Regions from separate parts of the Natronosporangium hydrolyticum genome, predicted to be linked through region 2. Evidence: predicted binding sites of a transcription regulator. Region 2 holds the regulator's gene; the other holds the start of a gene.

Region 1 (15,582 bases), 240 kb from region 2:
GCCAACCCGGAGGAGTGGGACGAGATCGCCGCCGCGGTCCACGCCGGCGCGGTCGACGTGCTGCTGATCTCACCGGAGCGGTTGAACAACCCTGACTTCCGGGAGTCGGTGCTGCCCAAGCTCGCCGCCACCACCGGCCTGCTGGTGGTCGACGAGGCGCACTGCGTCTCCGACTGGGGCCACGACTTCCGGCCCGACTATCGCCGGCTGCGGTCGTTTCTCGCCGGCCTCACCCCAGGTACGCCGGTGTTGGCGACTACCGCCACCGCGAACGCCCGGGTGGTGACCGATGTCGCCGAGCAGCTCGATCCGGCTGGTGAGGCGATGGTGTTGCGCGGCACCCTGGATCGGGAGTCGCTGCGGTTGGCGGTTCACGAGCTGCCCAGCCCGGCGCACCGGTTGGCCTGGCTCGCCGAGCAGCTCGACGCGCTGCCCGGCTCCGGGATCATTTACACCCTGACCGTGGCCGCCGCCGCCGAGACCGCGGCCTTCCTGCGCGGCCGCGGGTACGAGGTCGCCGAGTACAGCGGCCGGACCGAGGATGCCGACCGGCGGGCGGCCGAGTCGGATCTGCTGGCGAACCGGCTCAAGGCGCTGGTCGCCACCTCCGCGCTGGGGATGGGTTTCGACAAGCCGGATCTCGGGTTCGTCATCCATCTTGGCGCGCCACCGTCCCCGATCGCGTACTACCAGCAGGTGGGCCGCGCCGGCCGGGCGGTCGAGTCGGCGCGGGTGCTGTTGCTGCCCGGCCCGGAGGACGCGGCGATCTGGCGATACTTCGCTTCACTGGCGTTCCCGGCGGAGGAGCAGGTACGCGCCGTGTTGGCAGCACTGTCCGAAGCAGACCATCCGCTGTCGACGGCAGCGTTGGAGCCGCGGGTTGAGCTACGCCGGGCCCGACTGGAGCTGATGCTGAAGGTGCTCGATGTGGACGGTGCAGTGCGCCGGGTCCGCGGCGGCTGGGAAGCGACCGGCGCGCAGTGGCGCTACGACCACGAGCGGTATCAGCAGCTCAGCCGGGCCCGCCGGGTCGAGCAGGATGCGATGCGGGAGTACGTGGCGACCGCCGGGTGCCGGATGGAGTATCTGCGCCGGTGCCTGGACGACCCGTACGCGGAGGCGTGCGGTCGCTGCGACCGCTGCACCGGTGACGCCCCGCCGGCCGAGGTCTCGGCGGCGGCGCTCACCGCCGCCGAGGCGTACCTGGGGCAGGCCGGGGTTGCGGTAGCGCCCCGGAAGATGTGGCCGACCGGCCTTCCGGCCGCCGGGGTGCCGCTGCGCGGCAAGATCCCAGCGCAGGAGCAGGCCGAGACCGGTCGGGTGGTGGGCCGGCTCTCCGACCTCGGCTGGGGCGGTCCGCTGCGGGAGCTGTTGGCCGACGGTGCCCCGGACCAGCCCGCCCCCGCGCAGCTGCTGGCGGCGGTGGTGGAGGTTCTGAAAGCATGGGCGCACGGCGACGACCGGTGGCCGCAGCGGCCGGTGGCGGTGGTCGCGCTCGGTTCGCAGCAGCGGCCCAAGCTGGTGCAGAGCGTAGCCGGGCACGTCGCGGAGGTGGGCCGGTTGCCGTTGCTCGGCACCGTGCCACCAGGCGGGTCGGGCGGCGGCCGCGCCAACAGCGCCCAACGGGTACGAGCACTGCACGGCTCGTTCATCGTGCCGCCGGCGGTGGCGGGCGCGTTCGCCGAGCACCCGGGCCCGGTGTTGCTTGTGGACGACTACATCGACTCGGGCTGGACCATGGCGCTGGTCGCGCGGGAGCTGCGCGCCGCCGGCGCCACCGCGGTGTTGCCGCTGGCGCTCGCCGTCACTGGCTGACCGGGCCGGTCACTCCGGCGCCCGGCCGCCGGCGATCATGTCGATGACCGCCTCGGTGGTCAGCGCGTAGGGCTTCAGGATCACGTCGACATCGGTCCCTTCCAGACGTCCCGCATCCCGGTCGGTCAGCGCCACCATCGCCACCCGGCCGGCGTACTCGTGTTGCCGCAGCGCATGCAGCAGGGCGAGGTTGCTGTCGGTGGTGGGGATGGTGCTGATCACCCAGCGGGAGCGGTCCAGCGGCAACGACTCCAGGAAGTCGAGGTCTTCGGCGCTGCCGAACACGGTGGTGATGCCCTGCCGGTTGAAGGCGGCGACCCGGTCGGGGTCGAAGTCGACGGCGAGCACCGGCGTGCCTGCGTCGGTAAGCCGGGCGGCGATGTGCCGACCGAAGCGTCCCAGGCCATAGAGGATGACCTCGGCGGGCAGCTCGGCGGGCGGGGTGGGGTGCGGGCGCAGGTTGCGGCGTTGGAACCGGGACAGCCACGGCTCCAGCCGCTGGTAGATCGCGTCGGAGTTGAGGATCAGGTAGGTCGAGCCGCCGATTGTGATCAGCCCTACGACGGTGATCAGGCTGACCGTCGCCTGGTCGATGTGGCCCAGACTCAATCCCAATGCGGCCAGGATCAGCGAGAATTCGCTGATCTGGGCGACGGTGAGCCCGGCCTTGAACGCCACCCGCGACGAGTAGCCCATCAACCCCATGATCACCAGCACGATCAGCGGGTTGCCGACAAGAACGAAGATCGAGAAGACCGCCGCCTCGACGAGTTGCCGGCCGGCGTCCACGAACTCCAGCTGCGCCCCGAGGCTGAGGAAGAAAAAGAGCAGCAGGAAGTCGCGCAGGCTCACCAACCGGGCGCCGACCGCCTCCCGGAACGGGGTGGAGGCGAGCGCGACCCCGGCCAGGAAGGCTCCCACCTCGGTGCTGAAACCCAGCCAGTGAGTTATGGCGGCCGCGAGCACCGCCCACGCCACCGCGAAGAGCACCAGCAGCTCCTGCGATCGGGCCACCAGCTGCAGCAGCCGCGGCAGCACGTACCGCGCCATGATCACGAAGGCGGCGAGCAGCCCGAGCCCTTTCCCGATCGTCAGGGCGATGTCGATCCCGACGTGGTCCCCCGCTGGCTGCCCGAAGGCGGTCAGTGCGATCATGACCAGGACCACCACCAGGTCCTGCACGATCAGGAACCCGACCGCGATCCGGCCGTGCAGCTGATCGAGTTCGCGCTTGTCCGAGAGCAGCTTGACGATGATGATCGTGGACGAGAAGGTCAGCGCGACCGCCACGTAGAGCGCGGTGACGTGACTCATGCCTAGTGCCAGGGCGATCCCGTACCCCACCGCGGAGGTGAACGCCACCTGGCCGAGTCCGGTGGCGAGCGCGACCGGGCCGGTGGTGCGGATCAGGTGCAGGTCGAGGCGCAGGCCGACCAGGAACAGCAGGATCGCGATCCCGACCTCGGCGAGCAGTTCGATCTGGTCCACCCCGGTGACCCAGCCGGTGCCGACCGGACCGACCAGGATGCCGACACCGATGAACGCGACGATCAAGGGCTGCTTGAGCCGGTTCGCCACCAGGCCGGCGACGGCGGCGACCGCCAGGATCGCTGCTAGCAGGCCGAACTCGTGGTCCAGCACCCTGCCACCCCCGCCCTCGCCCTGCGCGGCCTGCACTTTCGTGATCACTCTAGCGACTGGCCAGTGCCAGCAGCGGGATCGCCGTGGCCTCCCCGCCCACGGTGCCGCTGCCGCTGCCGCTGGCGGCGACGCGGTGCAAGTTGTCTCGCGCACACGATCACGACCGCACAAGACTTGCTCGCACCGCCGGCCGGGAGTTTCTCGGGTTCGTCTCTCGTCTGCCCCGACTTGGTGGGCTGAGTGGCGCCTGGTTTGTCAGCGTGAACCGTTTTGTCGTCCTAGTGGATCACCATTCAACCCACCAAGAAATACATGCCCGCTGGCGCGGGCACCCGCCGGTGGACGAGAGTGGGCATATGGCCGATTTGTGTTGTTCGGGCGACCAGGCAAGGGGCCGGGCCGAGCATCGCGGCGCCGCCGACGCTGCTCCGTTTGTGCTCGCAGCTCTCGTAGGCCGCGTATCGGGGCCCCAACCGACCGCCCACTCCAAGATCAAGACTCTGCCGCTCGTCCAGCCAGTGTCGGCGTACAGGTGTGCAGAGCTGCAGCACCCTCCTGACTGCGGAGCGGCAAGATGATCAAGCACCCGCTATCGGTGGCGGCTGCCGTTGCCCAGTGTCATGATCTGCGACATGGAGTTCGCAGAGGTGATTCGTCGTCGGCGCATGGTGCGGCACTACGCCGACCGTCCGCTGAGCCCGGAGCTCATCGAGAAGATTCTGGCCAGTGCGGTGCGCGCACCCTCAGCCGGGTTTTCGCAGGGGTGGGCTTTTCTGGCGCTGACCGATGCGGCCGACCGGGCCAGGTTCTGGCCGTTTGTCCCCACTCGGGTGGCCCAGACCCCCACTATGCAGCACGCTCCGCTGGTCGTGGTCCCGCTCGCGCACAAGGCTACGTACCTTGCCCGGTACGCCGAGGCCGACAAGGGCTGGACCGATCGGGCCGAAGCGCGCTGGCCGGTGCCGTACTGGTATATCGACACCGGCATGGCCGCGCTGATGATGCTGCTGACCGCGGTCGATGAGGATCTGGGCGGCTGCTTCTTCGGCATCATGCCGGCGGCGGGCGAGGATTTCGATCCCACGGTCGAGGTGCCGGCGCACACCGCCGCCTTCAAGGCCGAGTTCGCGATTCCTGACGAGTACGAGCCGATCGGCGCCCTCTGCGTCGGCTACCGGGCGGACGGCCTGGAGCCGCAGAGTTCGGCCGTGGCGGAGCGCCGGCGGGGCCTCGACTCGGTAGTCCATCGAGGACAGTGGGGGAGGTTACGCGGCTGAGCCGACGCCCCAACTTATCGGGCGGGGGCGTCGTCGACCCGTTCGGCGAGGAAGGGCTCGGGGTCGACCGCGTTCGCCGAGACCGGCGGCACGAACAGCCTGCCCTGCTGCACCTCGAAGTGCAGGTGTGGCCCGGAGGAGTTGCCGGAGGAACCGACGTAGCCCAGCAGGTCCCCGGTCTCGACCGCGTCCCCCACCTCGACCTCGGGCTGCTCCAGGAGGTGACAGTAGAGGGTCGCGACCCGGTCGGCGTGGAGTACCTTCACATACCAGCCGCAGCCGCGCACCTCCCAGCTGCCGTCCTGGTCGCAGCTGTACGGCTCGCCGTGCAGGCTCGCTTGGCAGTCCGCGATCGACACCACCCCGGCGGAGGCGGCGAAGATCGGCGTGCCGGGGTCGGCGGCGATGTCGATGCCGTGGTGGTCGGGGCGGGACTCGCTGCGGAACTCGGAGGTGACCGGGGCGTCGACCGGCCACACCCAGGGCGCGTCCGGTGGGCAACGCTGGTCGTCGCAGGTAACCCCGCCGAACGCCTCGATCACCGGGTTGAGCAGGGTGCGCGGACCGAATCCGGGGACCACCGCCATCGCCAGCACCAGAGCGGTGGCCGCAACCCCGACGGTCACCAACACCGCGAGCGACTTCTTCACGCCCCCACGGTACGACGCGTACACAAGCGGGCGCCCCGCTGCAGGCTCAAGCCTGCGGCGGGGCGCCCTCCTGGCGACAGGATTTCAGCTCATGCGGACCCTGCTCAGTTGCCCAGCGGCGGGTACGCGTTGTCCATCAGCTCCTGGAACTGAGCCTGGAACCAGTGGCCGGAGATCGGCGCGTCCCCGATCGCACCCGACATGCTGTTGCCGTTGCGCTCGTTGCCTTCGTAGGCCGGGTCGCACATTTCGTCGAAGCCCTTGCCCTCGTCGTTCTCGATGTACTCGGAGGACCCGTCGGACTCACCCGGAGGCTTGATCCAGACGTAGGCGTCGATGCCGGAGACCGGCTCCACGGTCAGCCGCTCGCCGAGACCGGCACCGGCCTGGTTGCACCAGTTGCCCTTGTGGATGCGCCGGTCGACCCGGCTCTCCTCGACGAACTGGTTCAGCTCGGTGGCGCTGCTGGCCGCGGTCGGACGGTCCGGGCCGCCCCAGCCGTTGCGGGCGGTGTCGATCAGCATCCCGATGTTCGAGTCGACGCCGTCGCAGACGCTGACCAGCTCCTGGCGGAAGTCCTGGGCGAAGCGCCGCTCCGAGTTGTAGTCGTTCCAGTCCACCCAGTCCGACTGCCGGATCAGCTGGCCGTCGGGGGCGTTGCCGAAGGTGTCGATGAACGGCTCCTCCAGCGCGGAGTAGTTGGCGGTGTTGGTGATCAGGCCCGCCAGGTGACCCGGCTCAGCGCCACCGGCGTTCAGCGAGTCACAGATGATGTTGGCGCTGGGGGTGAAGTTGCTGTCCCAGCCGATCCAGCCGTGGTGCGCGGCGTCGATGTACGGGTACACGTTGTCGATCGAGCCGAGCTGCCCGGTGGCGTACCCGACCCCTTCGACGTAGTTGCCGTTGGCGAGCATGGTGTCGCACATCTCGGTGGCGCCCGGCTCGCCGCCGGTGTTGGTCACCAGGTTCGGCAGCGAGTCGATCTCGATCACCGCGACGATCCGCAGGTCCCGGAAGCGCTCCTGCGCGATGATGTCGGTGATGACATCGATGTACTCTTCTTTGTACCGGTCGATCTCTTCCGGCCCAAGCTCACCGTTGGAGGCGAGCGCCGCGCAGTCACGGCCGGGCAGGTTGTAGATCACAACCTGGAAGACCATCGGGGTGTCGCCGGACTTCTGGTCGAGCGCCTGGTCCAGGTGGTCCTCAAGACCGGTGGTGTTCTCGCCGGCCGAGCCGGATTCGATCGCCGCGATCCGGTCCAGCCAGACACCGGTCGGGTGGTTGTAGACCTCCGCCGGGGCGCCACCGGCCTGGGCGGCCGCGGACCAGTCCGGGTTCACGTAGACATCGGCGCCGACGTACGGGTTGGCGACCCGGTCACCGGGGTCGCCCGGCTCCTGGCCGCCGTTGCCCGGGTCGTCGCCGTTGCCGTTGTCGTCATCGTCATCGTCGTCGTCACCGTTGCCCGGCTGGCCGGTGCACTCCACGCCGTTCAGGAAGAACGTGGTGGGGGCCTCGTTGGAGCTACCGTACGAGCCGTTGAACCCGATGCTGATCGAGCCGTCGGCGGGGATGCTGGCGTTCCACGACTCGTTGCTGGCGGTGACCTCCGACCCGGATTGCGACCAGACCGCGGTCCAACCATTGGTGACCTGCTGGTCGCCGGGGAAGTTGAAGGTGAGGTTCCAGCCGTTGATCGCGCTGCCGAGGTTGTTGATGGTGATGTCGGCGCCGAAGCCGCCGCCACCGTCCCATGCGGTGTTGTAGTCGACGGTGCAGTTTGTCTGCGCCTGGGCCGGCGCGGCCGGTCCGGCGATCAGGCCACCGGCGACGAGCGCAGTGGCGCTCGTCAGCGCGACGGCGCGCCGCCGGCCGGTAGAACTCAGGGGGAATTTCATGGTGAGCAATCTCCTTGGGGCCAACTGCCGGAGTCCGTAGCAGCTCCGGGCTGGGAGGGATCGGTCCTAGCGTGACCGGCATCGGAACGCCGTCCGGTGTGTGTCACCGGTGCCCTCGGCGCCCGACTGGGGTTGGGTTGGCTCCCTGGCGGGTTACGGCATTGTTGCATGGGAGCGCTTCCAAAGGCAACCCTCGGGAAGCCAACGGCGTGCCCGACGCCGGTCACGACTGCCGTCTTACCTGCTAGTGGAGCTGGCAGGCGAGGCCGGCGGCGTCGCCGGCATCGCCGTTGCCGAGCAGGCCGAAGCTGGTGGCGGCGCCCGGGCTCAGCGATCCGTTCCAGGCTTCGTTGGTCACGCTCACCTCCGAGCCGGACTGACTGTGGATGCCGCCCCAGAGTTGGTCGACCACCTGACCATCGGGGAAGGTCCAGCTGACTGTCCAACCGCTACCGGCGCTGTCGCCGCTGTTGGTGACGCTCACATCGGCCTGGAAGCCGCCTTGCCAGTCGCTGACCACCTGGTACTCGGCGATACAGCCGCCGGTCGGCGGCGTGGTCGGCGGTGTGGTGGGCGGTGTGGTCGGTGGTGTGGTGGGCGGGGTGGTCGGCGGGGTGGTCGGCGGGAAGCGCACCACCTGGTCGTCGGCGGGGGTCGGGGTCGCCCGGCCGTCCCGGTTGCTGGTGGCGATCCACAGCCAACCGTCCGGACCCACGGTCACCGTCCGCAGCCGGCCGTACTCGCCAGAGAGGACCGCGGTCGGCTCGCCGGGGCCGCTGCCGGCCAGCGGCACCGTCCACAGTTGCCGGCCGCGTAGCGACGCTACGAACAGGTGGTCGTCGGCGACCGCGACGCCGCTCGGGGAGGCCTCCGCCGGAGCCCAGATCAGTGCCGGGTCGATCAGCTGCGAGTCCGGCGGCTGGCAGGGGCCCTCGCAGATCGGCCAGCCGTAGTTGCCGCCGGGCTCGATCAGGTTTACCTCGTCCCACAGGTCCTCACCGAACTCGCTCGCCCACAGTCGACCTTGGCTGTCCCAGGCCATCCCTTGGACGTTCCGCAGCCCGTACGCGTAGATCGGCGAGCCGGGGAACGGATTGTCGGCTGGGACGTCTCCCTCGGGGGTGACCCGCAGGATCGCCCCGGCCAGGTTGTCGAGGTCCTGGGAGAGGTCAGGGTCACCGGCGTCGCCGGTGGCCACGTAGAGCATCCCGTCCGGGCCGAACTCGATCCGGCCACCGTGGTGGATGAACGCACCGCGGGGGATCCCGGTGAGCACCGGCTGCGCCGACTGCGGATTGTCGACCGGGAAGCGTACGACCCGGTTGTCGGTCGTGGTGGTGTGGTACGCGTACACCCAGTTGTCGTCGCCGGGTGCCCGGGCCAGGCCGAGCAGCCCGCCCTCGCCGGCGGTGTCGACGCCGGGCAGGGTGGCCACCGGTTGCGCCGGCTGTCCAGGGGCGACCCGGACGAGTTGGGCGTCGTCGCGTTCGGCGACCAGCGCCGATCCGTCCGGCAGGAAGGTGGTCCCCCATGGCACCTCCAGCCCGGTGGCGACCACGTCAGGTTGGGTGAAGTCGAAGCCGGCCACCTGGGCGGCGGCCGGTTGGGGCGCGAGGAGTCCGGTGGCGACCGCGCCGCCGGTAGCGACCACGGTGGCGACGCCGGTCGCCAGGGCCCGGCGCCACCTCGTACTCCGGTGGGGTTGCTGGCTGCTGATCACGAGCATGCCTCTCTGTCGAGTGGACGCCCGGACCGTCGAGGCCGTTGGTAGTTGAGCCCGGCGCGAGGCCGGGCCGTTGCCCTATTACCGCCGTCGGCCTCCGCCGGCCAGGGCGGTGGGTCGTGGCTCGCGCGCGGCTCCCCGGGAATCCTCTCCGCTGTCGTGGATCATGTCAACGTTGGTCGTCGATATCGTGGGATCGGCCGTTGACAATTGGGCTACTCCCTGTCACGCTGGACACTGGCTGGGAGCGCTCCCACGCTCCCGGCCTGGGCAGCTCAGCGCAGCAGCCGCAGCCCCGGTCAGCTGAGCTGTGACCCCTCCTGAGACGGTCCGTCGGGCGCCGGCTTCGGCGCCCGACGGACCGTCCGCCCGACCCCCACTGCGACCACCGCCAATGCTGCTCAGCACCGCGCGCTTCGGCGTGGCACGATCGCGCCATGGGACTGGTGCCACTGCTGTGGCGGGCGCTGGCGGTGTTCCGGGTCGCCGCCCTCGGGTACGCCCTGCTGCTGATCGCCCGCGACGCCGGCGACTACGCCCGCCCCGCCGCCGCCTGGTGGCTGGCGGTCGTCATGGTCGGCTGGACCGCGCTGGTCACCTTCCTATACACCGCCCCTTCGCGGCGCCGATGGCCGCTGCTCGGCGCCGACCTGGCGGTGGCGGTGGCGATCCTCACCCTCAGCCCGTGGGTGATCGGCCCGCAGGACCAGGCGGACACGCTGCCGGCGGTGTGGGTGGCGGCACCGGTCGTGGCCTGGGCGGTACGCGGCGGCTGGCGCACCGGCGCGGCCGCCGCTGTGATCGTCGCCGCGGCGGACATCGCCATCCGCGCCGACGGCGCCACCATCCCGCAGACCACCATCAACGCCACCGTGCTGCTGCTCTTCGTCGGCTTCATCACCGGGTACGTGGCGACCCTGGCCGGTCGGGCCGAGCAACAGTTGCAGGCGGCGGCCGAACGGGAGGCGGCGACCCGGGAGCGGGAACGGCTCGCCCGCAGTATCCACGACTCGGTGTTGCAGACCTTGGCGCTGGTGCAACGTCGAGGCGTCGAGTTGGGCGGGGAGGCGGCGCAGCTCGGCACGCTCGCCGGGGCCCAGGAAGCCACCCTGCGGGCGTTGCTCTCCGATCCGCCCCGGCCCCCGGGGGCCCCGGCTTCCGGGCGTTCGGCTTCCGGGCGTTCGGCGGAGCCGCCGGCCGACCCGGCAGGGGCGATCATGGAGCTGCAGGCCGAACTTCGGGCCCGGTACGCCGGGCCGCACACCACCATCTCCGGCCCGGCCGAGCCGGTGCCGCTGCCGGCCGCCACGGCGACCGAACTCGTCGCCGCGGTCGGCGCCGCGCTCGACAACGTCCGAATCCACTGCGGCCCGGACACCCCCACCTGGCTGCTGGTAGAAGCAGAGCCGCGGCAGGTCACGGTCACCATCCGCGACGACGGTCCGGGCATCCCGGCCGGGCGGCTGGCGCAGGCGGCTGCGCAAGGCCGGCTCGGCGTGGCCCAATCGATCGAAGGGCGGCTCCGGGAACTCGGCGGCAGCGCAGTGATCACCTCTGAGCCGGGGCAGGGCACCGAGGTAGAGCTGCGGCTGCCGCTAACCTGACCAGATGGCAGGCGCGGAGAGCCCAGCGGAGCAGCCGATCCGGGTGATGGTGGTGGACGACCACCCGATGTGGCGCGACGGGGTGGCGCGCGACCTCACCGAGGCGGGATACGAGGTCGTGGCCACCTTCGGCGAAGGCGCCCAGGCGGTCCGGGTGGCGGCGGCGGTCCGGCCGCAGGTGGTCGTGCTCGACCTGCACCTGCCCGACCTCACCGGCCCCGAGGTGATCGCCGGCCTGGCCGAGACCGCCCCCCAGGCGCGGGTGCTGATCCTGTCGGCGAGTGAGGAGCAGGCGGACGTGCTGGCGGCGGTCACCGCCGGCGCGACCGGTTACCTGGTCAAGTCGGCGGGGCGGGAAGACTTTCTGGCGGCGGTCGAGCGGACCGCCGCCGGCGAAGCGGTCTTCACGCCGGGCCTGGCCGGGCTGGTGCTGGGGGAGTACCGGCGGCTCGCGGCGGCGCCCACGGACTCGTCGGGTGCCGGTCCGGCGCCGAGCCTGACCGAGCGGGAGACCGAGGTGCTCCGGCAGGTGGCGAAGGGGCTGTCGTATAAGCAGGTCGCGCAGCGGCTCGGGGTCTCGCACCGGACGGTGCAGAATCACGTCCAGAACACGCTGGGCAAGCTACAACTGCACAATCGGGTACAACTCACCCGGTACGCGATCGAACAGGGCCTCGACACCTGACCGCCCTCCCGCCCTCCCGGCCGATCATGAGCGGCGCGGATGGGGGTCGTCGAGCCGGAGGGTCATGAAGACACTGTTCGGGTCGAGCTGGTAGTCGCCGAATGGCCCGCACGCCTGGAAGCCGCGGCGGGCGTAGAGCCGCCGGGCCGGGGCGAAGAAGTCCTGGCTGCCGGTCTCCAGGTAGAGCGCCTGGTAGCCGCGTACGCCGGCTTCGGTGATCAGGTGGTCGAGTAGCGCGGTGCCGACGCCGCGCCCCCGCGCTGCGGTCGCGGTACGCATCGACTTGATCTCTCCGGCGGTGGGGCTGAGCGCCTTGAGTGCGCCGCAGCCGAGTAGCAGGTCGCCGTCCCGGGCGGTCCACATGGTCACGGCCGGCTCAGTGAGACCGGTCAAGTCGAGCGCATGGACGCTCTCCAGCGGTGAGGTCGCGTGCATGTCGACGAGGTGATCACTAATCAGCTGACGTAGGTCGTCGCGGCTGAGGTCTTCGACTTCGATTCGCAGCACGGGGTGATTATCCCCGACTCACCCCCTGCGCCGATCATGAGCGTGTTGACCGACACACCGAGCGTGTCGGTCAATACGCTCATGATCGACCCGGAAGAGCGCTCATGATCGGCCCGAGAAAGCGGGGGCGGTATCGCTGAGGGCGAAACCACGGCGGATCGGGAAACAACTGCGCCGGGCGCACGGTTGACCCTAGTCAGTTGAGCCACGTGGGCTCAACCTCCCCGAGACGAGTGAGGGTGTGACTGACAGTGACTGAAGCGCGAGCCACCCTGACCCTGCCGGTGCTGCCGCTGGATGAACTGGTGGCGCTGCCCGGCATGGTGGTTCCCATCCCGCTGGACGATGCCGAGGCCCGGTCCGCGATCGAGGCTGCCCGCGCCGCTCGGGCCGAGGACGACCAGTCCGCGCAGATCCTGCTCGTGCCCCGGGTCGACGGCAAGTACGCCGGGTCCGGCGCGCTCGGCGTGATCGAGCAGGTCGGCCGATTCCCCGGTGGCGAGCGGGGCGCGGTGATCCGGGCGACCGCCCGGGTCTCGATCGGCGCCGGCACCACCGGCCCGGGCGCGGCCCTGTGGGTCGAGGCCGACCGAGTGGCTGAGCAGGCCGAGGACGACCCGAGTCTGCCTGAGTTGACCCGCGACTACCGCGCCGTGTTGACCACGATGCTGCAGCAGCGCGGCGCCTGGCAGATGATCGACTCGCTGCGGCAGGTGGCGGATGCGGCAGCGTTGGCAGACCTGGCCGGGTACGCGTCGTACCTGACCCGGGAGCAGAAGGTCTGGCTGCTGGAGACGCCGGAAGTGCCGGCGCGGCTGACGAAGCTGGTCGAGTGGACCCGGGCGCACCTGGCCGAGCTGGAGGTGGCCGAGAGCATCAACCAGGACGTCAAGGAGGGCATGGAGCGGCAGCAGAAGGAGTTCCTGCTGCGGCAGCAGCTCGCCGCGATCCGTAAGGAGTTGGCGGAGCTCTCCGGCGATCCCGCCTCCGAGGAGCAGGATTACCGGGCCCGGGTGGAGGCCGCTGAGCTGCCCGAGCACGTCCGCAAGGCGGCTCTGTCCGAGGTGGACAAGTTGGAGCGGACCTCGGACCAGTCGCCCGAGGTCGGGTGGATCCGCACCTGGCTGGATACCGTGCTCGACCTACCCTGGCAGGAACGTTCCGAGGACGCGTACGACATCCCGGGGGCGCGGGCGGTGCTGGAGGCCGACCACGCCGGGCTGGCGGACGTGAAGGAGCGGATCATCGAGTACCTGGCGGTGCGTAAGCGCCGCGAGGAGCGCGGTCTCGGCGTCGTGGGCGGTCGCCGCAGCGGTGCCGTGTTGGCGCTGGTCGGCCCGCCGGGGGTCGGTAAGACCTCGTTGGGTGAGTCGGTGGCCCGGGCGATGGGCCGCTCGTTCGCCCGGGTGGCGCTCGGCGGTGTCCGGGACGAGGCCGAGATCCGTGGCCACCGGCGTACCTACGTCGGGGCGTTGCCCGGTCGGATCGTCCGGGCGGTCAGTGACGCCGGCACGATGAACCCGGTGATCCTGCTCGACGAGGTGGACAAGCTGGGCGCCGACTATCGCGGCGACCCGACCGCGGCGCTGCTGGAGGTGCTGGATCCGGCCCAGAACCACACCTTCCGTGACCACTATCTCGATGTCGAGCTGGACCTCTCCGATGTGGTCTTTCTGGCCACCGCGAACGTGCTGGAGATGATCCCGGCGCCGCTGCTGGACCGGATGGAGCTGGTGCAGCTGGACGGGTACACCGAGGACGAGAAGGTCACTATCGCCCAGCGGCATCTGTTGCCGCGGCAGCTGGAGCGCGCCGGGCTGACCGCCGACGAGGTGCAGGTCGACGACTCCGCGCTGCGGTTGCTGGCCCGCGAGTACACCCGCGAGGCGGGGGTGCGGGAGCTGGAGCGTTCGGTGGCCCGGGTGCTGCGTAAGACCGCGGCGAAGCTGGCGGTCGAGGAGATCCCGGTGCCGGTCTCGGTCGGCGCCGAAGCGCTGCGGCCGCTGCTGGGTCGGCCGAAGCACACTCCGGAGACTGCGGAGCGCACCGCGCTGCCCGGGGTGGCGACCGGGCTGGCGGTCACCGGCGTCGGTGGTGACGTGCTCTTCGTGGAGGCGTCGTTGGCCGATCCGGAGACTGGACCCACCGACATCACGCTCACCGGCCAGCTCGGCGACGTGATGAAGGAGTCGGCGCGGATCGCGCTGTCCTATCTGCGTTCGCACGGCGTGGAGCTGGAGCTGCCGGTCGGTGACCTGGCCGCGCGGGGGGTCCACATCCACGTGCCGGCCGGGGCGATCCCGAAGGACGGGCCCAGCGCCGGGGTCACCATGACCACCGCGCTGGCGTCGCTGCTATCCGGGCGGCCGGCGCGGGCTGAGGTCGGCATGACCGGTGAGGTGTCGTTGACCGGTCGGGTGCTGCCGATCGGTGGGGTGAAGCAGAAGGTGCTCGCCGCGCATCGGGCAGGTCTGACCACTGTGCTGCTGCCGCAGCGTAACGAGCCGGATCTGGATGAGGTGCCGGCGGAGGTCCGGGAGGAGCTCACCATCCACCTGGTGAGCGACGTCCGGCAGGTGCTGGAGTTGGCGCTGGAGCCCGCCCGCGCCGCCCTGGCGGCGGCCTAACCGGCACCGGGCCGCACCCGGCCGCGCCGGGCCGCACCCGGCAACGACGCCCGGCCCGTCAGTCCAGAGCGGACTGGCGGGCCGGCGCCGCGGCGTAGGCCCGGATGATCGGGTTGATCTGGTACCGGCCGTCCGGCGTACGCTGCAGCAGGCTGCGCGCGACCAGAGTGGATAGGGCGCTCCGGGTGGTCGCCGGGTCGAGGCCGGTGACCGGTGCGGCCGTCGACTGGGCAAGGTCGGTTCGGGCGAGGCTCACCTCCCGCAGCACTAGCGCCGCGTGCGCCGGCAGACCGTGGCAGGCGCTGGCGAGCGCGCGGCGGAGTGGCCCGGGACGGTCCGGGTCGGGACCGTCGAGCAGACTCAGCGGGTCCTCGGCGTCGACCAGCGCCGCGAGGTAGTCCACAATCGGCAGATCCGGTTGGTCTGCCAGCCGGGCGCCGGCCGCGTGCAGCGCGACCGGCAGGCCACCGCAGCGGTGGGTCAGCTCGGCTGCCGCCACCGGCTCCGCGGCCACCCGCCCGGCGCCGATGATCCCGCCGAGGAGATCCCGCGCCGGTTCGGCAGCCAGCGGCTCGACCGACAACCGGCGGGCGCCGTCGTGGGCGACCAGTCCGTTGAGCCGGCACCGGCTGGTCACCAGGACGAGGCAGTCGCCGCCCGGCAACAGTGGCCGGACCTGACCCGGTTCGGTGGCGTTGTCCAGTAGCACCAGCATCCGTCGCCGGTGGAGCAGGGTACGGTACCGGGCGGCAAGCGAGTCCACATCGGCGTTTTCGGGTTCCGGGGCGCCGGCCAGGCCGCTGAGGAGCTGGGCGAGGATGGTGCCGACTGGGATCGGCGCCCCGTGCCGATCGGCCAGATCGGCGTAGAGCTGGCCATCCGGGTAGCGGCTGGTGAGTCGGTGGGCGGCGTGCTGGGCCAGTGCGCTCTTACCGACGCCGGGCGGGCCGGTGAGCGCCACCAGGACGCGCGCACCGCCGCGGCGGTTCACCCTGGCGTGACGCGCGATTTCGGTGAGTTCCCGCTCTCGACCGAGGAGCTTCGCCGGCCCGGGTGGCAGCTGTGGCGCCCGCGGCGGGTCCGGCCGCGCCGGCAAGCCCGGGGAGGGGGGCGACCCCAGCGACCCTGGCGACCCCGGGGAGGGCGGGGGCA
Region 2 (15,582 bases):
CCGCTGATCCGCTCCGACGAACCGGACCGGCTGTACGCCAGTCGGGAGGAGCGCGACGAGGCGCTGGTCACCGAGATCGTCTCCTGCCACGCCGACGGGCGTCCGGTGCTGATCGGCACCCAGGACGTCAAGGAGTCGGAGTCGCTCGCCGCCGCGCTCCGCGCCCGGGACGTCGAGTGCGTCGTGCTCAACGCCAAGAACGACGCCGAGGAGGCGGCGATCATCGCGGAGGCAGGGGCCAAGGGCCAGGTCACCGTCTCTACCCAGATGGCGGGCCGCGGCGTCGACATCCGGCTCGGCGGCAGCGACCAGAGCGAGTACGACGAGGTCTCGGAACTCGGCGGCCTGTACGTCATCGGCAGCGGCCGGCACGACAGCCGCCGGGTGGACGACCAGTTGCGGGGCCGCGCCGGCCGGCAGGGCGATCCGGGTGGCTCGGCCTTCTTCGTCAGCCTGGAAGACAACCTGGTGATCCGGCACGCCGCCGACATGATCCCGCCCTCGCCGCGGATGCACGCCGACGGGCTGATCGACGACCAGGACGTGGTGTGGGCGGTCGAGCACGCCCAGCGGGTGTCGGAGGGCGTCAACTTCGAGATCCACCGCAACACCTGGCGCTACAACGTGGTGATCGAACAACAGCGCAAGGACCTGGCGGCCTGGCGCGAGGAGCTGCTGACGACCGACGCCGCAGTCGAGCTGATCAAGGAACGGCTCCCCGAGGCGTACGACGAGGCGCTGCACCCGGGCCGCGCGGAAGCGGACGCCGACGCCGACGCCGACGCGGATGCGGATGCGGATGCGGATGCGGACGCGGATGCGGACGCGGACGCGGACGCTTCGTCGGACGCTGACACCGACGCGGATGCGGCGCCTTCGCCCAAGGGTTCATCGGACGCTTCGTCGGACGTTTCGTCGGACGTTTCGCCAGCGGCCGAGGCCACTGACGGGGCCGAGGACGACGAGACTGCGGCCGACGACGAGGCGGCAGACGACGGGGCCGCGGCTGAGCAGCGGGCAGAGACCGTCGCGCAGGCCGCCCGCCTGATCGCGCTGCACCACCTCGACCGGTCCTGGTCGGACCACCTCGCCTACCTCGCCGAGATCCGGGAAGGCGTCCACCTTCGGGCGCTCGGCCGGCTCGACCCCTTGGACGAGTTCCACCGGGCAGCGGTGCCCGCCTTCAACGAGCTGCGGGAAGAGATCGAGAGCCGAATCCTGGAGACCTTCGCCGAGGCTGACATCACCGAAGGGTGGGAGCCGGCCAACGTGAACTTGCTCCGCCCCAGCGCCACCTGGACCTACCTGGTCCACGACAACCCGTTCGGCTCCGAGTTGGAACGGCTGGTCAGCTCGGTCTCACGCAAACTCCGCTGACTCCGGCTGGTCGTCTACCGCTAGCCTCATGCATACCTTGGTTGGCTGGGGAGGGATCTTGCGTCCGGTTATGTCGGACATTCCAGGACGCAAGATCCCTCCCTGCCCAACCATGCTGGCACCGGCTCTATAGTGGCGGCCGGCGATCCCGTTTCCGCTCGGAGCGTCGGCGCTTCGCGGTCAGCCGCCGCTCCACCGCGCCCTTCGACGGTCGGGTAGGGCGACGGGGCCGCGCCGGCGGCGCCACCGCCGCAGCCAACAGCTCCACCAGCCGGCCAGCCGCCGCCCGCCGGTTCATCAGCTGCGAACGATGTTCAGCGGCGACCACGGTCACCACCCCGTCGACCAGCCGGCCGGCCAGCCGGCGCAGGGCGCGGTCCCGCAGCTGATCGGGCAACGCCCCACTGCGCGCCAGGTCGAAGCTCAGTTCAACCCGCGAGTCCGTGGTGTTGACCCCCTGACCACCTGGCCCACTGGCACGACTGAAGCGCCAGCGTAGCTCCCGGGCGGGCAGCGTCACACCGGTAACGATCTCCAGTCCGTCGTCCACCCATCCAGGATGCCGTACCGGCGGCGAGGGTTCGAAGTGTTAATCACCCGGAACGATCATGGGGTTCGGCACCGGATTTCCCGCCGACCAGGTACCTAGGTCCATGATCGCGCGTGGGAGAGGGTTAGCGGGGGCGGGGGATGATCGAGGAAGGCGGGTCGGTGGGTTGGGCGGCGCCGTGCAGCCGGACGAACTCCGGAGTCATCATCTCGATCGCCTCATCGGTGGCGGCGGCCGCCGCGGCCGGCAGCTCGCGTTGCCGCGCGGACCAGGCGACCCACGCCCGCAGCACCTGCGGCAGTGCCGCCACGTCGTCCTCGTTGAGCACCGCCCGGCGGTGGACCCAGTCCAGCAGGAACAGGCCCGCCACCGCGGGGCTCCAGCGCAGCGGGTCATGCTCCGGCGAGTCCCGGACGAAGTCGAGGATCAGCTGTACTGAGTAGCGCACCGCCTCGTCGCCGGGTCCGCCGTCGCCGGTGAGCGACCGGCCCGGCTCGGCGGCGAGAAACCCAGCCAGCAACTCCGCCGGATCGAGGTCGGCGAAGCCCGAAAGCCCGAACGGCGCGGTCCCGGAGACACCGTTACTCGCCTGCGGAAACGTCGCCAGCCGGGCGCTGGCGAGCAGCCGGTCGGTAGCCAGCGACCCACCATCGGGCAATGTGGACAAGTTGTCGGTGATCTCCAGCCGGAACTCCACCTGGGTCCGCATCACCGCCGGCGGGACCGATTTGAGCCAGACCAGATCGTCGCTGTCGGCGGCGCGGCGTACCTCGTCCAACAGTTTGTCCGCGGGCTCGCCGACGAACAGATCTTTCACGATGCCGATGTTGTGGTCGACCAGGATCACCAGCGCGTGCTCGCCACCGCCGGCCCCGGGCTCGTCATAGGCGAAGGTCGCCAGGTAGCTGGTCTGGTCACCGTAGACATCGCCGTACGCCCAGGTTTCCAACAGCCGGACCTTGCCCAACTGGGCTGCCCACGGCGGCGGGTTCGGGCCGGGTCGGACCCGACCCGCCCCGGCCGCCTGCGGCACCAGCGCCGCGAAGACGCTACGGGTTGCCCGGGCAGCCGGGGTCCGGCGGCGGGCGGTGTGGGTCAGGAAGCCACCGACGAACTCCCGTACCGCGTCGGCGCGCTCACCGTCGGCGATCGCATAGACGCTGCCGAGCAGGCTCGCGCCCAGCATCTCCGCGGCCAGGGCGGTCTCCACCTCCGGTAGCCCGCGCGCGGCCTGAAGCACGGCGTCGTACGGCGTTTGTGACATGGTCTGACCCTAGCCGGCCGTCGGGCCGGGTCGACGGACGACCACTCCGCCGCCCTCGGTCAACCGCGTTCGCCGGCGGCGGTGCGCAGCGCTGACCGGGCCTCGGTGTAGGCGCGGCGCACCTCCTGGGCTGGCGAGACCAAGTATTCTCGGGCCACCTCGGCCAGCACCGAACGCAGGTCGGCCGCTACCCGCGACTGGGCGGCCCGGGCCGCCCACCAGATCAACGGCTGGCTCACCGCCGCCAGCAACAACCCCAGTCCCAGGCCCCCAACGAGCAGGATCAGCCCGATCCGGGGCTGGGTGACCGGCAGCGCCACCACCCGCAGCACCCAGCCGACCAGCAGCCAGCAGAGCCCCACCGCGGCGGCTCCGGCGGCGAGCCACTGTGCTCCCCCGATCAGCCGCCACCACCAGGGAGTCCGGGTCTGATGACCGGCCACGGTCACCGCGACCGCGCCGGCCAACGCCGCCGGCAACGACTCCAGCCGGGACCGGGCCGCGTCGGTGACCGCCGCCGGCCAGGGCGGCGGCAACTGGTCAGCGGCGCGAGCGGCGAACGCCCGGGCAGCGAGGCTGAGGGCGGCACGTTGGGTGGCCTGCTGGGGTGGGGCCAGCACCGGCGGCCCGGGTTGTGTCCGCGGCACCGGCCATGCGGTGGCGGCGCTGGCCCGGCGCCGGTACGACCAGGCGACCGCCTCGGTGATCGCGGGTAGACCGGCGGCTGCGGCGAGTCCATCGATCAGCTCCCGATCCGGGGCGATCTCGGCCGGCACCTCCGGGCCGACCAGGTCGGCGAGCCCGGCCACGACCTCATCCAGGTCGGCGGAGAGCCGCCGCAGCGCCGCGCGTTTCGCGGTGACCGCGCGACCCAGCCGGGAACGCAGCTCCATCAGCCCGGCCGGCCCGGTGACCGCGGAGGTCGCGAGCGCCGGCACGTCGGCGAGGCCACCGTCCACGAGCAACTTCCGCAGGTCCGCCAGCACCTGCTCGGTCTCGTCGGCGGCGAGCAGATCGGTCTGGTTGAGCGCCATCACCATGACGTCCTGGTGTGTCCGCATCGCGGGGAGCTGCTGCTCGTGCAGGCTCTGGTCGGCGTACTTCTGTGGGTCGACCACCCAGATCACCAGGTCGACCCGGGCTAGCAGCCGCTCGACCTCGGCGGCGTGGTCCCGCTCGATCGAGTCGAAGTCGGGCAGGTCGAGCAGCACCAGCCCGCGCAGGCCGGCCTGGTCGTCGGCGTCGAGCGGGCTCTCGCGGGTGAATCGTTTCGACGGCGGCACCCCGACCCAGTCCAGCACCGGCGCGGCGTCGGTCGGCGAGCCCCAGACACACGCGTACACCCCGCTGGTGGTGGGGCGGCGGACCCCGACCGGGGAGATGGTCATGCCTGCCAGCGCGTTGAACATGGTCGACTTGCCACTTCCGGTCGGCCCGGCGATCGCCACGACCGTGTGCAGCCGGGACAGCGCCAGCCGTTCGCTGGCCCGGACGGAGACCTGCTGCGCCGGCTCCAGCCAATCGGGGGGCAGGTGCAGCGACGTGGCGCGCCGGAACCGGTCCAGCGCATTGATCCGGATGGCCAGCATGCTGGCATCGAACCGGGCGTCGGTTCGCAGCTGCGCAAGCACCTGGTCGACGGCTCTGGTCACCAACCACTCTCCGAGGTAGCCGGCACGGTCGCCGGGCTGGTCGGGCTTTCGGCGGCCGGATCGGCCGGGGAACGGTGCTGCGCCAACGCGGCGGCTGCCTGCCGGAGCTGGATGGCGGGCCCGCCGTCCAGCGGTACGCCGGCCAGCCGGCTGAGCCACTGCGCTGCCTCCGCGTCGAGCACGTCGCCGACCCGGGTCGGCCACTCCGCTGGCGGATGCTCCCGGGCCACCCGCTGCACCTGCCGGGGTAGGTCCGGGTTGGCGCCGACCGCCTCGGGGCCCAGCAACGCCGCCCCGACCGGGTGGGAACGCCAGGCACTCTCGGTCTGCTCGGCGGCGTCGGCGGCGGCGCTCTGCACCAGCTGGATCAGGGCCGCCTCGCCAGCGGTCTGCCGGTGCCGGGCGGGTGAACGGTGGGCCGCGGTGGTGGTGGCCGGGGCCGAGCCGGTGCGGTCGGCCGGTTCGCCGGCGGTCGGCGCGGGAACGGCCGGGGTCGCCGGATCGGCCCGCAACCCCTGCTCGACCTGACCGCGGGCCACCCCGTAGGCGAGTCCGACCTGCTCCGCGAGGGCCTCGGCCACCGCCAGCTGCTCGTCCGCGGCCGCCGCCAGGGCACCCAGCTGCGGTGCCACCACCGACAGCGCGCCGTTGAGGGTGTGTCGAATCACGCTCCCGCGCGCCGCCTCGTCGCCGGCGAGGGCGTCGAACCAGCGCCGGAGCGGCGCCGTGGCGCTCTCCGGCAGCATGCCTTGTCGCGCCACCCTGGTCTCGGGTAGGACGAACACCGGCACCTCGGCGAGTTGCTGCTGCCGCAGCAGGTGGGTCAGCAACCCCGCCACCTCATCGGTGGCGGCGAGCGGCACCCGCGCCAGCACCATCGCCACGACCGCGCGGCGATCGCGAGCGGCGCGCAGCAGCCGCCAGGGCACCGCGTCGGCGTACCGGTTCGCGGTGGTCGCGAAGAGCCACAGGTCGGCGGCGGCGAAGAGCCGGTGGGCGAGGGTCCGGTTGGCAGCCACGGTCGAGTCGATGTCCGGGGCGTCGAGGAAGGCCACCCCGGGACGCAGCGCGGGCGCCGTGACCAGCTGCGGGGCCACCGCGCGGCGGTCCAACCGGCTGCGGGTGCCCCGGCTGCCGGCACCGCCCTCGGCGGCGCGGGCGACGTTCTCCAGCAGCGGGCTGCCGCGGAACCACCCGGCGTCGGCCGGGTGGCAGACCAGCACCGGCGCGCGGGTGGTTGGGCGTAACACCCCGGCCGCGCTCACCGGAGCGCGCACCAGACTGTTGACCAGGGTGCTCTTGCCGGCTCCGGTGGATCCGCCGACCACCACCAGCAATGGTGCCCCCGGCAGGGTCAGCCTCGGCAGGAGATAGTCGTCCAGCTGCGCCTGGAGCATCTCTGCCGCGGTCGTGGCCTCGCGCGCCGTGGCCGTGGGAAGCGGGAACTCGACCGCCGCGACCGCATCGCGCACAGCCCGCACCACGGGTACGAATTCGTGAACCTGGTCACCCCCTGTCGTCACGGACTAAGCCTGCCCGATCCCGGCAAGCCCGCACAAGGCCGGCTCAACTCTTGAGCGGTCCTGGCTCAACTCAACGCTGCTCCCACCCCCACTTGAGTCGAACCGACTCAACCCGACTTTGCGCCTCCACTAGGCTGTGGCAGGATTGAGCCAGGTCAACTCAACTTAGGCGGCCGACCGCGCTGGGGTGCGAACCGGCCGCCCGTCTTCCGGAGGAACACACATCATGGCACGTGCGGTCGGTATCGACCTGGGTACGACCAACTCATGCGTCAGCGTGCTCGAGGGCGGCGAAGGCAACGTGATCCCCAACGCCGAGGGTTCACGTACCACGCCGTCGATCGTGGCGTTCGCAAAAAACAACGAGGTGCTCGTCGGTGAGGTGGCCAAGCGCCAGGCGGTGACCAACCCGGACCGGACCATCCGTTCGGTCAAGCGGGAGATGGGCACCAGCTGGTCGGTCGACATCGACGGCAAACAGTACACCGCGCAGGAGATCTCCGCCCGGGTGCTGATGAAGCTCAAGCGGGACGCCGAGTCCTACCTCGGCGAGCCGGTCGGCGACGCGGTGGTCACGGTCCCGGCGTACTTCAGCGACGCGCAGCGGCAGGCCACCAAGGAGGCCGGCGAGATCGCCGGGCTCAACGTGCTCCGAATCATCAACGAGCCGACCGCCGCAGCGCTCGCCTACGGGCTCGACAAGGGCGAGAAGGAGCAGACCGTCCTCGTCTTCGACCTGGGCGGCGGCACCTTCGACGTGTCGCTGCTGGACATCGGCGAGGGCGTCATCGAGGTGAAGGCCACCCACGGCGACAACCACCTCGGCGGCGACGACTGGGACGAGCGGATCATCGACCACCTGGTCAAGTCCTTCCGCGGTCAGCACGGGATCGACCTGTCGCAGGACAAGATGGCGATGCAGCGGCTCAAGGAGGCGGCCGAGAAGGCCAAGATCGAACTCTCCGCCGCCACCACCACCTCGATCAACCTGCCCTACATCACCGCCAGCTCGTCCGGTCCGCTGCACCTGGACATGACCCTGAGCCGGTCGGAGTTCCAGCGCATGACCCAGGACCTGCTGGACCGCTGCCGGGTGCCGTTCCAGCAGGCGATCAAGGACGCCGGGGTGAAGGTCGCCGACATCGCCCACGTGATCCTGGTCGGTGGCTCGACTCGGATGCCGGCCGTCACCGATCTGGTGAAGGAGCTCACCGGCGGCAAGGAGCCGCACAAGGGCGTCAACCCGGACGAGGTGGTCGCCGCCGGGGCGGCGCTGCAGGCCGGCGTCCTCAAGGGCGAGGTCAAGGACGTGCTGCTGCTCGACGTCACCCCGCTGAGCCTGGGGATCGAGACCAAGGGCGGCATCTTCACCAAGTTGATCGAGCGGAACACCACCATCCCGACCAAGCGTTCGGAGGTCTTCACCACCGCCGACGACAATCAGCCCTCGGTGCTGATCCAGGTGTTCCAGGGCGAGCGCGAAATCGCTCAGTACAACAAAAAGCTGGGCACCTTCGAGCTGACCGGCATCCCACCGGCGCCGCGGGCAGTGCCGCAGATCGAGGTCACCTTCGACATCGACGCCAACGGGATCGTCCACGTCGGCGCGAAGGACCTCGGCACCGGCAAGGAGCAGTCGATGACCATCACCGGTGGCTCCGCGCTGCCGAAGGACGACATCGACCAGATGATGCGCGACGCCCAGGAGCACGCCGACGAGGACAAGCGGCGGCGCGAAGAGGCGGAGACCCGCAACGTCGCCGAGCAGGCCCTGTGGCAGACCGAGAAGTTCCTTGCCGAGAGCGGTGACAAGCTGCCCGAGGATTCCCGCAGCAAGGTCAACGACGCGCTGGGTAACCTGCGGTCGGCGCTCGGCGGGACCGACGCGGCCACGATCAAGTCCGCACACGACACGCTCAACGAGGCGATGCAGGAGGCCAGCACGAAGCTCTACGCCCAGACCGGGGCAGCCGGTCAGGGCGGCGCCGAGGGCGCGGGTGACGCTACCTTTGGCGAGTCGTCCGACGGCGCCGGCGGTGGCCAGAGCGGTGACCGCACCGGCCCCGAGGACGTGGTAGATGCCGAGATCATTGACGAGGATGACAAGAAGTGACCACAGCTGAGGAGCCCAGCGGCGGTCCGGGGCCACCGGCCCCGGACCGCGACGGCGAGCCAGAAGCGGAGCGGATCGTGGTCCGGGACAAGCGGCGGTCCAACTCGGCCGGCAAGCACGCCGCCGACCAGCCGAACGGCGGTTCCGGTAAGCACGCCGCCGACGACGACGAACCGGCGACCGGCAAACACGCCGCCGAGGGGAAGCCCTCGGCGGGGCACGACGCCGCCAGCGAACCGGCGCCGAAGTCGACCGGCGAGGTCCACCAACCGGCCGCCGGTGGCCTCGGCGCGGAGCTCGACGCGCTCCGCGGTGAGCTGGACGACCGCACCCGCGATCTCCAGCGGATCAACTCCGAGTACGCCAACTATCGGCGCCGGGTCGAGCGGGACCGGGCGGTCGCCGCGGACGAGGCGACCGCGGCCGTCTTCCGCGCCCTGTTGCCGGTCTTCGACGACCTGGATCGGGCCCGTGACCACGGCGAACTCTCCGATGGTGTGGCGGCGATCGTCGACCAGCTGGCGGCCACCGCCGGCAAGTTCGGCCTCGCCGCCTTCGGTGAGCAGGGCGATCCGTTCGACCCCACCCACCATGAGGCGGTGGCGCACCTGACCTCAGCCGAGGTCACCGAGCCGACCTGTGTGGACGTGCTCCGGCGGGGTTACTCGCTCGGCGACCGGCTGCTCCGGCCAGCGATGGTCGCGGTCGCCGACCCCGGCGAGTCGGGCGCCGGCCCAGCCGGCGAGGCGTCGCCGACGGCGGATGCGGACTCGGACGAGCCCGGCTCGTCCGAGTCGCCCTGACCCGGAGTCACCGGCCGAGCAAGGAGGAGATGGATGAGCTCGAAGGACTGGTTGGAGAAGGACTTCTACCAGGTCCTCGGGGTGCCTAAGACCGCCTCGACGGGGGAGGTCAAGAAGGCATACCGCAAGCTCGCCCGCGATCTGCATCCGGATCACAATCCGGGCAACGTCGACGCCGAGACCCGGTTCAAGGAGGTCTCCGAGGCTTACCACGTCCTGGCGGACGAGCAGCGGCGCAAGGAGTACGACGAGATGCGTTCGCTGTTCAGCTCCGGCGCCTTTCGGCGGGGAGCCCAACAGCCGCCATTCGACGTCTCCGACATCTTCGGTGGCGCCGGCGCCGACGACCGCCGCTTCGGCGGCGGCAGCTTCTCCGACTTGTTCAGCTCGATCTTCACGGGCGGCGGCCCGTCCCGGCCGCGGACCGGTGGTCCGGCCCGCGGCCGGGATGTCGAGACCGAGGTCGTGTTGGAGTTCTCCGACGCGGTCCACGGCGCCACTCTGCCGCTGACGCTCCGCTCGCCGGGGCCGTGCGACACCTGTCACGGCAGCGGCGCCAAGCCCGGCACCCAACCCCGTACCTGCGCCCAGTGTCAGGGCTCCGGGCTGGTCACCCGCAACCAGGGAGCGTTCAGCTTCTCGGAGCCCTGCCGGGAGTGCCAAGGGGTGGGCACGATCGTCGAGGAGCAGTGCCCGGAGTGCCGGGGCACCGGCGGCGTCACCAAGAGCCGCCGGATCACCGTCCGGATCCCGCCGGGCGTGCAGGACGGCCAACGGATCCGGCTCTCCGGCCGGGGCGAGCCCGGAGCGCGGGGCGGACCCGCTGGCAACCTCTACGTCCGGGTCCGGGTCCGGCCGGACGACCTGTTCGGCCGTAACGGCGACGACCTCACCCTCACCGTGCCGATCACCTTCCCGGAGGCGGTGCTCGGGACCGATCTGCGGGTGCCCACACTAGACAGCCCGGTCACACTGCGGGTCCCGCCCGGCACCCCGTCCGGGCGTACCCTGCGGGCCCGCGGCAAAGGAGTGACCCGCCGCGACGGCACCACCGGCGACCTGCTGGTCACGGTCGAGGTAGTGGTGCCGGCAGAGTTGTCGAAGGAGGCGCGGACGGCGCTGGAGTCGTTCGCCGAGGCGACCGGGCCGGCGCCCCGCTTCCACCTGGAGCAGCGGGCGACGACCGGAGAGGGAGCATCCAGTGGCTGACGACGGTAAGGTCCTCATCATCTCGGCCGCGGCGAAACTGGCCGGCATGCACCCGCAGACCCTGCGGCAGTACGACCGGCTGGGCCTCGTCCAGCCGGAGCGGACCCCGGGGGGCGGGCGCCGCTACAGCATCCGCGACGTGGCGCTGCTGCGGGAGATCCAGCGGCTCAGTCAGGACGAGGGGATCAACCTGGCCGGGGTGAAGCGGATCATCGAACTGGAGCGCGCCACCGCCGATCTGCAGGACCGGCTGGCGACGATGGAGCACGAGCTGGCGGCGGCGTACCAACGGATCGCCGAGCTGGAGTCGATCTCCGCGTTCCCGCGCCGGGATCTGCTCCCCACCAGCCGGCCATCCACCGATGTGGTGCTCTACCGGACCGCCCGACGGCGGTAGCCGAGCGCTGGCGGTGCTCACAACCGGCGCGGATGCCGCACCAAGCCGCCCTCGCACCATTCGTGGTAGTCGAAGAGTTCTGGCCGCGACATCAGCAGCCGTGCATTGTGTGCCCAGGTGGCGAGCACCTCGTCGCCCTCCGACTCGGCCTGATCCATCAGCTTGCGCAGTCGCCGCCGAGGATGCGCCCGGAAGTTGGTCCGGATGCCGTCGGCGGCGTAGATGTAGAGACAGTGCAGTGCGAATCGACGCGCCGGGCAGTCGGGGTCGAGCGCCAGTTCGAACAGGGTCCCGATCAGGTGGTCACCGGAGACGAGGAGGTCCCAGTCGGGCGGCATGCTCTGCAGCGACACCGAATCGGGCTGGTAGGCCCATTCGCGCAACTCCGCCGCGGTCGGGTCCACCATGTTTGCGAAGCCTCGGAAGGCCGGCGGTTGCACGGTCACGATAACTCCTGACGCTGGTATGCCGCGCGAAATACGCTAACGTGCCGCCGCGGCCAGCGGTAGGTCTGTTGCCCTACTGTTACGACGATTCGGCAGCTCCCCCTCGATCACGATCATGAATCAACCGGGAAACCCGTCAAATGGCGTGTTACCAGGGTGGAGGTGATGGAGAGCCGCCATTACGTAGCGATCGGAATAAATAGGCCAGGAGTCATAAACAGACCAGGAAGCAGGGAAGGCGCTGTAGTCACCGGCCGGGCCGTAGAGTCAGGGCGTGGACGAACAGCCCCGACCTGAGTTGCGGATCTCCGACGCTGACCGGGATCGCGCGGTGCAGCGGCTCAATGACGCGGTGACCGAGGGCCGCCTCACCATGGCCGAGTTCGACGAGCGGGTGGCGGCGGTGCTGCGCGCCCGCACCGCCTCCGAGGTGGCGCCGCACCTGGCTGACCTGCCGGGCCCGGGGGGCGGCGCCAGCGGCGCGGGGGAGCAGCCGGGGACGGCGGTCGCACCGGCGTACGGTGAGATCCGGACCACCGCGTCGACGGTCAAACGGGAGAGCCGGTGGTTGGTGCCCCAGCGGTTGTCGGTCAACAGCAAGGCCGGGACCGTGAAGCTCGACTTCACCGAGGCGGTGATCCGGAGCCGGGTGGTCGAGCTGGCGCTCGACGTGTACGCCGGGACGGTGGTGTTGGTGCTGCCCCCCGAGGCCTCGGTGAACGTCGAGGGGCTGGAGGCCGGCATGTTCGCCAGCAGCGTGAAGATCCGCAAGATCGCGACGTCGTCGGAGCCCACCGGCCATCCGCACATCGTGGTGAGTGGCCGGCAGTGGGCGGGGACCCTGCTCGTCCGGCAGCAGCGACGGTTCCTGCACTGGCGCTGGTAACCGGGTAGCGCGCCGGCTACTAAAGTGGCGACTGCCGGGTTGAGTCGGGTACGCTCAACTCTTGTGAACGTGGAGCGCCTGACGACCAAGAGTCGTGAAGTCATCCGGGCCGCGGTCGCCTCCGCGGCGACCCAGGGCCACGCCACCGTCGAGCCCTGGCACCTACTACTGTCCCTGCTCGACACCGGCGGCTCCACCGCCGGGGCGCTGCTGCGCGCGGTCGGCGCCAACCCGGCCGATGTCCGCCGCGCAGCTGCCCGCGCGGTCGAGCAGCTACCCAGCGCCCGCGGCGCGTCGGTGGCCGAGCCGTCGCTCGCCCGCGAACTCGTCAACGCGGTAAACGCCGCCGAGCAGGTGGCGCGCCCGCTCGGCGACGAGTATGTCTCCACCGAGCACCTGCTGGCCGGGCTCGCCCAGATCGCCGGCTCGGTCGCCACCACCCTGCGCGAGGCCGGCGCCACCACCGACGCGCTGGTGGCCGCCTTTCCCCAGGTCCGGGGTGGGGACCGCCGGGTCACCAGCGCCGATCCGGAGCAGAGCTACCAGGCCCTGGAGAAGTACGGTGTGGACCTCACCGCGCTGGCGAAGGAGGGCCGGCTCGACCCGGTGATCGGCCGCGACACCGAGATCCGTCGAGTGATCCAGGTGCTCAGCCGGCGCACCAAAAACAACCCGGTGCTGATCGGCGAGCCGGGCGTCGGCAAGACCGCGATCGTGGAGGGCCTTGCGCAGCGCATCGACGCCGGTGACGTACCTGAGAGCCTCCGGGAAAAGCGACTGGTGAGCCTGGACCTGGGGGCGATGGTCGCGGGCGCCCAATATCGGGGCCAGTTCGAGGAGCGGTTGAAGTCCGTGCTGGAGGAGATCAAGGCCAGCAACGGGCAGATCATCACCTTCCTCGACGAGCTGCACACCGTGGTCGGCGCGGGCAAGGGCGAGGGTTCGATGGACGCCGGCAACATGCTCAAACCCATGCTCGCCCGCGGCGAGCTGCGCATGGTCGGCGCCACCACGCTCGACGAGTACCGCGAACACATCGAGAAAGACCCGGCGCTGGAGCGCCGCTTCCAGCCGGTCGTGGTCGGCGAGCCGTCCGTCACCGACACGGTCGGCATCCTGCGCGGCCTCAAAGAGCGATATGAAGTCCACCACGGCGTCCGGATCACCGATGCCGCGCTGGTCGCCGCCGCCGCGCTCTCCGACCGCTACATCACCGACCGGTTCCTGCCGGACAAGGCGATCGACCTGGTCGACGAGGCCGCTTCCCGGCTCCGGATGGAGATCGACTCTCGGCCGGTCGAGGTGGACGAGGTCGAGCGGGCGGTGCGCCGGCTGGAGATCGAAGAGATGGCTCTCTCCAAGGAGGACGACGCGGCCTCGGCGCAACGACTCGCCCGGCTGCGCGCCGAACTCGCCGACAAACGCGAGCAGCACACCGCGGTCTCGGAACGGTGGCGGACCGAAAAAGAGCACATCACCAAGATCTCCGCCGCCAAAGAACAACTGGAGTCGCTTCGCGGCGAGGCCGACCGCGCCGAGCGCGACCTGGACCTCACCCGCGCATCCGAGCTGCGCTACGGACGCATCCCGGAGTTCGAACGCGAACTCGTCGCCGCAGAGGAGGAGCTCGGCCGGCTGCAAGCGCAAGGTGCGATGCTCAACGAGGAGGTCGGCGAGGACGACATCGCCGCCGTCGTCGCCAGCTGGACCGGCATCCCGGCCGGCCGGATGATGGAGGGCGAGAGCGGCAAGCTGCTCCGGATGGAGGCGTCGCTCGGCACCCGGGTGGTCGGCCAGCAGCAGGCGGTCGGCGCCGTCGCCGACTCGGTCCGCCGGGCCCGGGCGGGCATCGCGGACCCGGACCGGCCGACCGGTTCGTTCCTGTTCCTGGGCCCGACCGGGGTGGGCAAGACCGAGCTCGCCAAGGCGCTCGCGGAGTTCCTCTTCGACGATGAACGGGCGATGGTCCGCATCGACATGAGCGAGTATGGCGAGAAACACACGGTGGCCCGGCTCGTCGGGGCCCCGCCCGGCTACGTCGGGTACGACGAGGGTGGCCAGCTCACCGAGGCGGTGCGCCGCCGGCCGTACTCGGTGATCCTGCTCGACGAGGTGGAGAAGGCTCACCCCGACGTGTTCGACCTGTTGCTGGCGGTGCTCGACGACGGCCGGCTCACCGACGGGCAGGGCCGGACGGTCGACTTCCGCAACTCGATCCTGGTGCTCACCTCAAACCTCGGCTCGACCACGCTGGCCGACCCCACCGTGCCCGTGGAGCAGCGGCGGGACGCCGTCCTCGCGGTGGTGCGCTCGCACTTCAAACCCGAGTTCCTGAACCGCCTCGACGACATTGTGGTCTTCGACTCGCTGACCACAGCGGACTTGAGCACGATCGTCGACATCCAACTGGACCGGCTACGGCATCGGCTCGCCGACCGGCGGTTGACGCTGGTGGTCGACGACCCGGCCCGCGAATGGCTGGCCCGCCACGGCTACGACCCGGTGTACGGTGCCCGGCCACTGCGCCGGCTGGTGCAATCGGCGATCGGGGACCAATTGGCTAGGCGGCTACTCGCCGGCGAGGTGACCGAGGGCGACACGATCCGAGTGGAGCTGACCGAGACGAAGGACGGGCTGCGGGTCGTCACCTGACCCGCTTCGCCCCCGCCCAGCCGGGCGGGGGCGTCACTGCAACGGGGGGTTGTCGCGATCCGGTACGGTGTGGGCGATCGGACGAGGAGGTTTTCATGTCGGACGGCTTCACCGCACCGCCACCACCATCCGCGCCAGCGCCCCGCACCCGGCCAACCACGGTCACCATCGCGGGCATTCTGATGCTGGTGGTGGCCGTGGCGGCGCTGATCTACCTGATCGCCTCCGTGGCGGCGCTGGGCGACCTCAGCGACGGGTTCGAGGCGGCGTACGAGGGCACGGAGCTAGCCGACATCGCCGGGGTGATGGCCGCCTCCACGCTCATCGCCGGGGTCGTCTACCTGCTCTTCGGAATCGCGCTGGCGATCCTCACCGTCTTCAACAACCAGGGCCGCAACGGGTCCCGCATCGCTACCTGGGTGGTCGGCGGTGTCGGCCTGTGCTGCGGCGGCGTCTCGCTGATCGGCATCGCGCTCGGCGACGTCACCTCCGGAATGGGAGATACCGACGACCCGAACCTGCCGGACACCGAAGAGATCGTCGAGATCATGGCTCAGTACGAGCCCGGCTGGTTCGCGCCGCTCACCACGACCTCCACCGTGATCGGGGTGCTGGCGCTCGCCGCTGGACTGCTGTTGCTGGCGCTGCCGCCGTCCAACGAGTTCTTCCGCAAGCCTGAGCAGCAGTTCCAGCCGCCGCCGGGCTACCCA

What was found. Region 2 encodes HspR, which represses chaperone genes until heat shock. Its sites were predicted from a motif close to TTGAGTNNNNNNNACTCAA; they were not measured.
Region 1: lon (endopeptidase La) is a predicted target of HspR. The motif match lies at 12,004-12,022, and genes of this name have one in related genera.

What each region holds. Positions count from the first base shown of each region.
Region 1 is NZ_CP070499.1:460,620-476,201, forward strand. Features, by position in the region: gene JQS43_RS02250 (RecQ family ATP-dependent DNA helicase) at 1-1,815, shown strand, start outside; gene JQS43_RS02255 (cation:proton antiporter) at 1,825-3,504, opposite strand; gene JQS43_RS02260 (nitroreductase family protein) at 4,089-4,733, shown strand; gene JQS43_RS02265 (M23 family metallopeptidase) at 4,748-5,383, opposite strand; gene JQS43_RS02270 (glycoside hydrolase family 6 protein) at 5,488-7,284, opposite strand; gene JQS43_RS02275 (PQQ-dependent sugar dehydrogenase) at 7,529-9,010, opposite strand; gene macS (MacS family sensor histidine kinase) at 9,445-10,611, shown strand; gene JQS43_RS02285 (response regulator) at 10,616-11,296, shown strand; gene JQS43_RS02290 (GNAT family N-acetyltransferase) at 11,321-11,803, opposite strand; gene lon (endopeptidase La) at 12,055-14,430, shown strand; gene JQS43_RS02300 (helix-turn-helix domain-containing protein) at 14,489-15,582, opposite strand, start outside.
Region 2 is NZ_CP070499.1:216,240-231,821, reverse strand. Features, by position in the region: gene secA2 (accessory Sec system translocase SecA2) at 1-1,377, shown strand, start outside; gene arfB (alternative ribosome rescue aminoacyl-tRNA hydrolase ArfB) at 1,505-1,927, opposite strand; gene JQS43_RS01120 (hypothetical protein) at 2,052-3,191, opposite strand; gene JQS43_RS01115 (GTPase) at 3,251-4,843, opposite strand; gene JQS43_RS01110 (dynamin family protein) at 4,840-6,315, opposite strand; gene dnaK (molecular chaperone DnaK) at 6,593-8,479, shown strand; gene grpE (nucleotide exchange factor GrpE) at 8,476-9,282, shown strand; gene dnaJ (molecular chaperone DnaJ) at 9,316-10,491, shown strand; gene JQS43_RS01090 (heat shock protein transcriptional repressor HspR) at 10,484-10,888, shown strand; gene JQS43_RS01085 (hypothetical protein) at 10,906-11,334, opposite strand; gene JQS43_RS01080 (DUF1707 SHOCT-like domain-containing protein) at 11,609-12,220, shown strand; gene clpB (ATP-dependent chaperone ClpB) at 12,284-14,872, shown strand; gene JQS43_RS01070 (hypothetical protein) at 14,968-15,582, shown strand, end outside.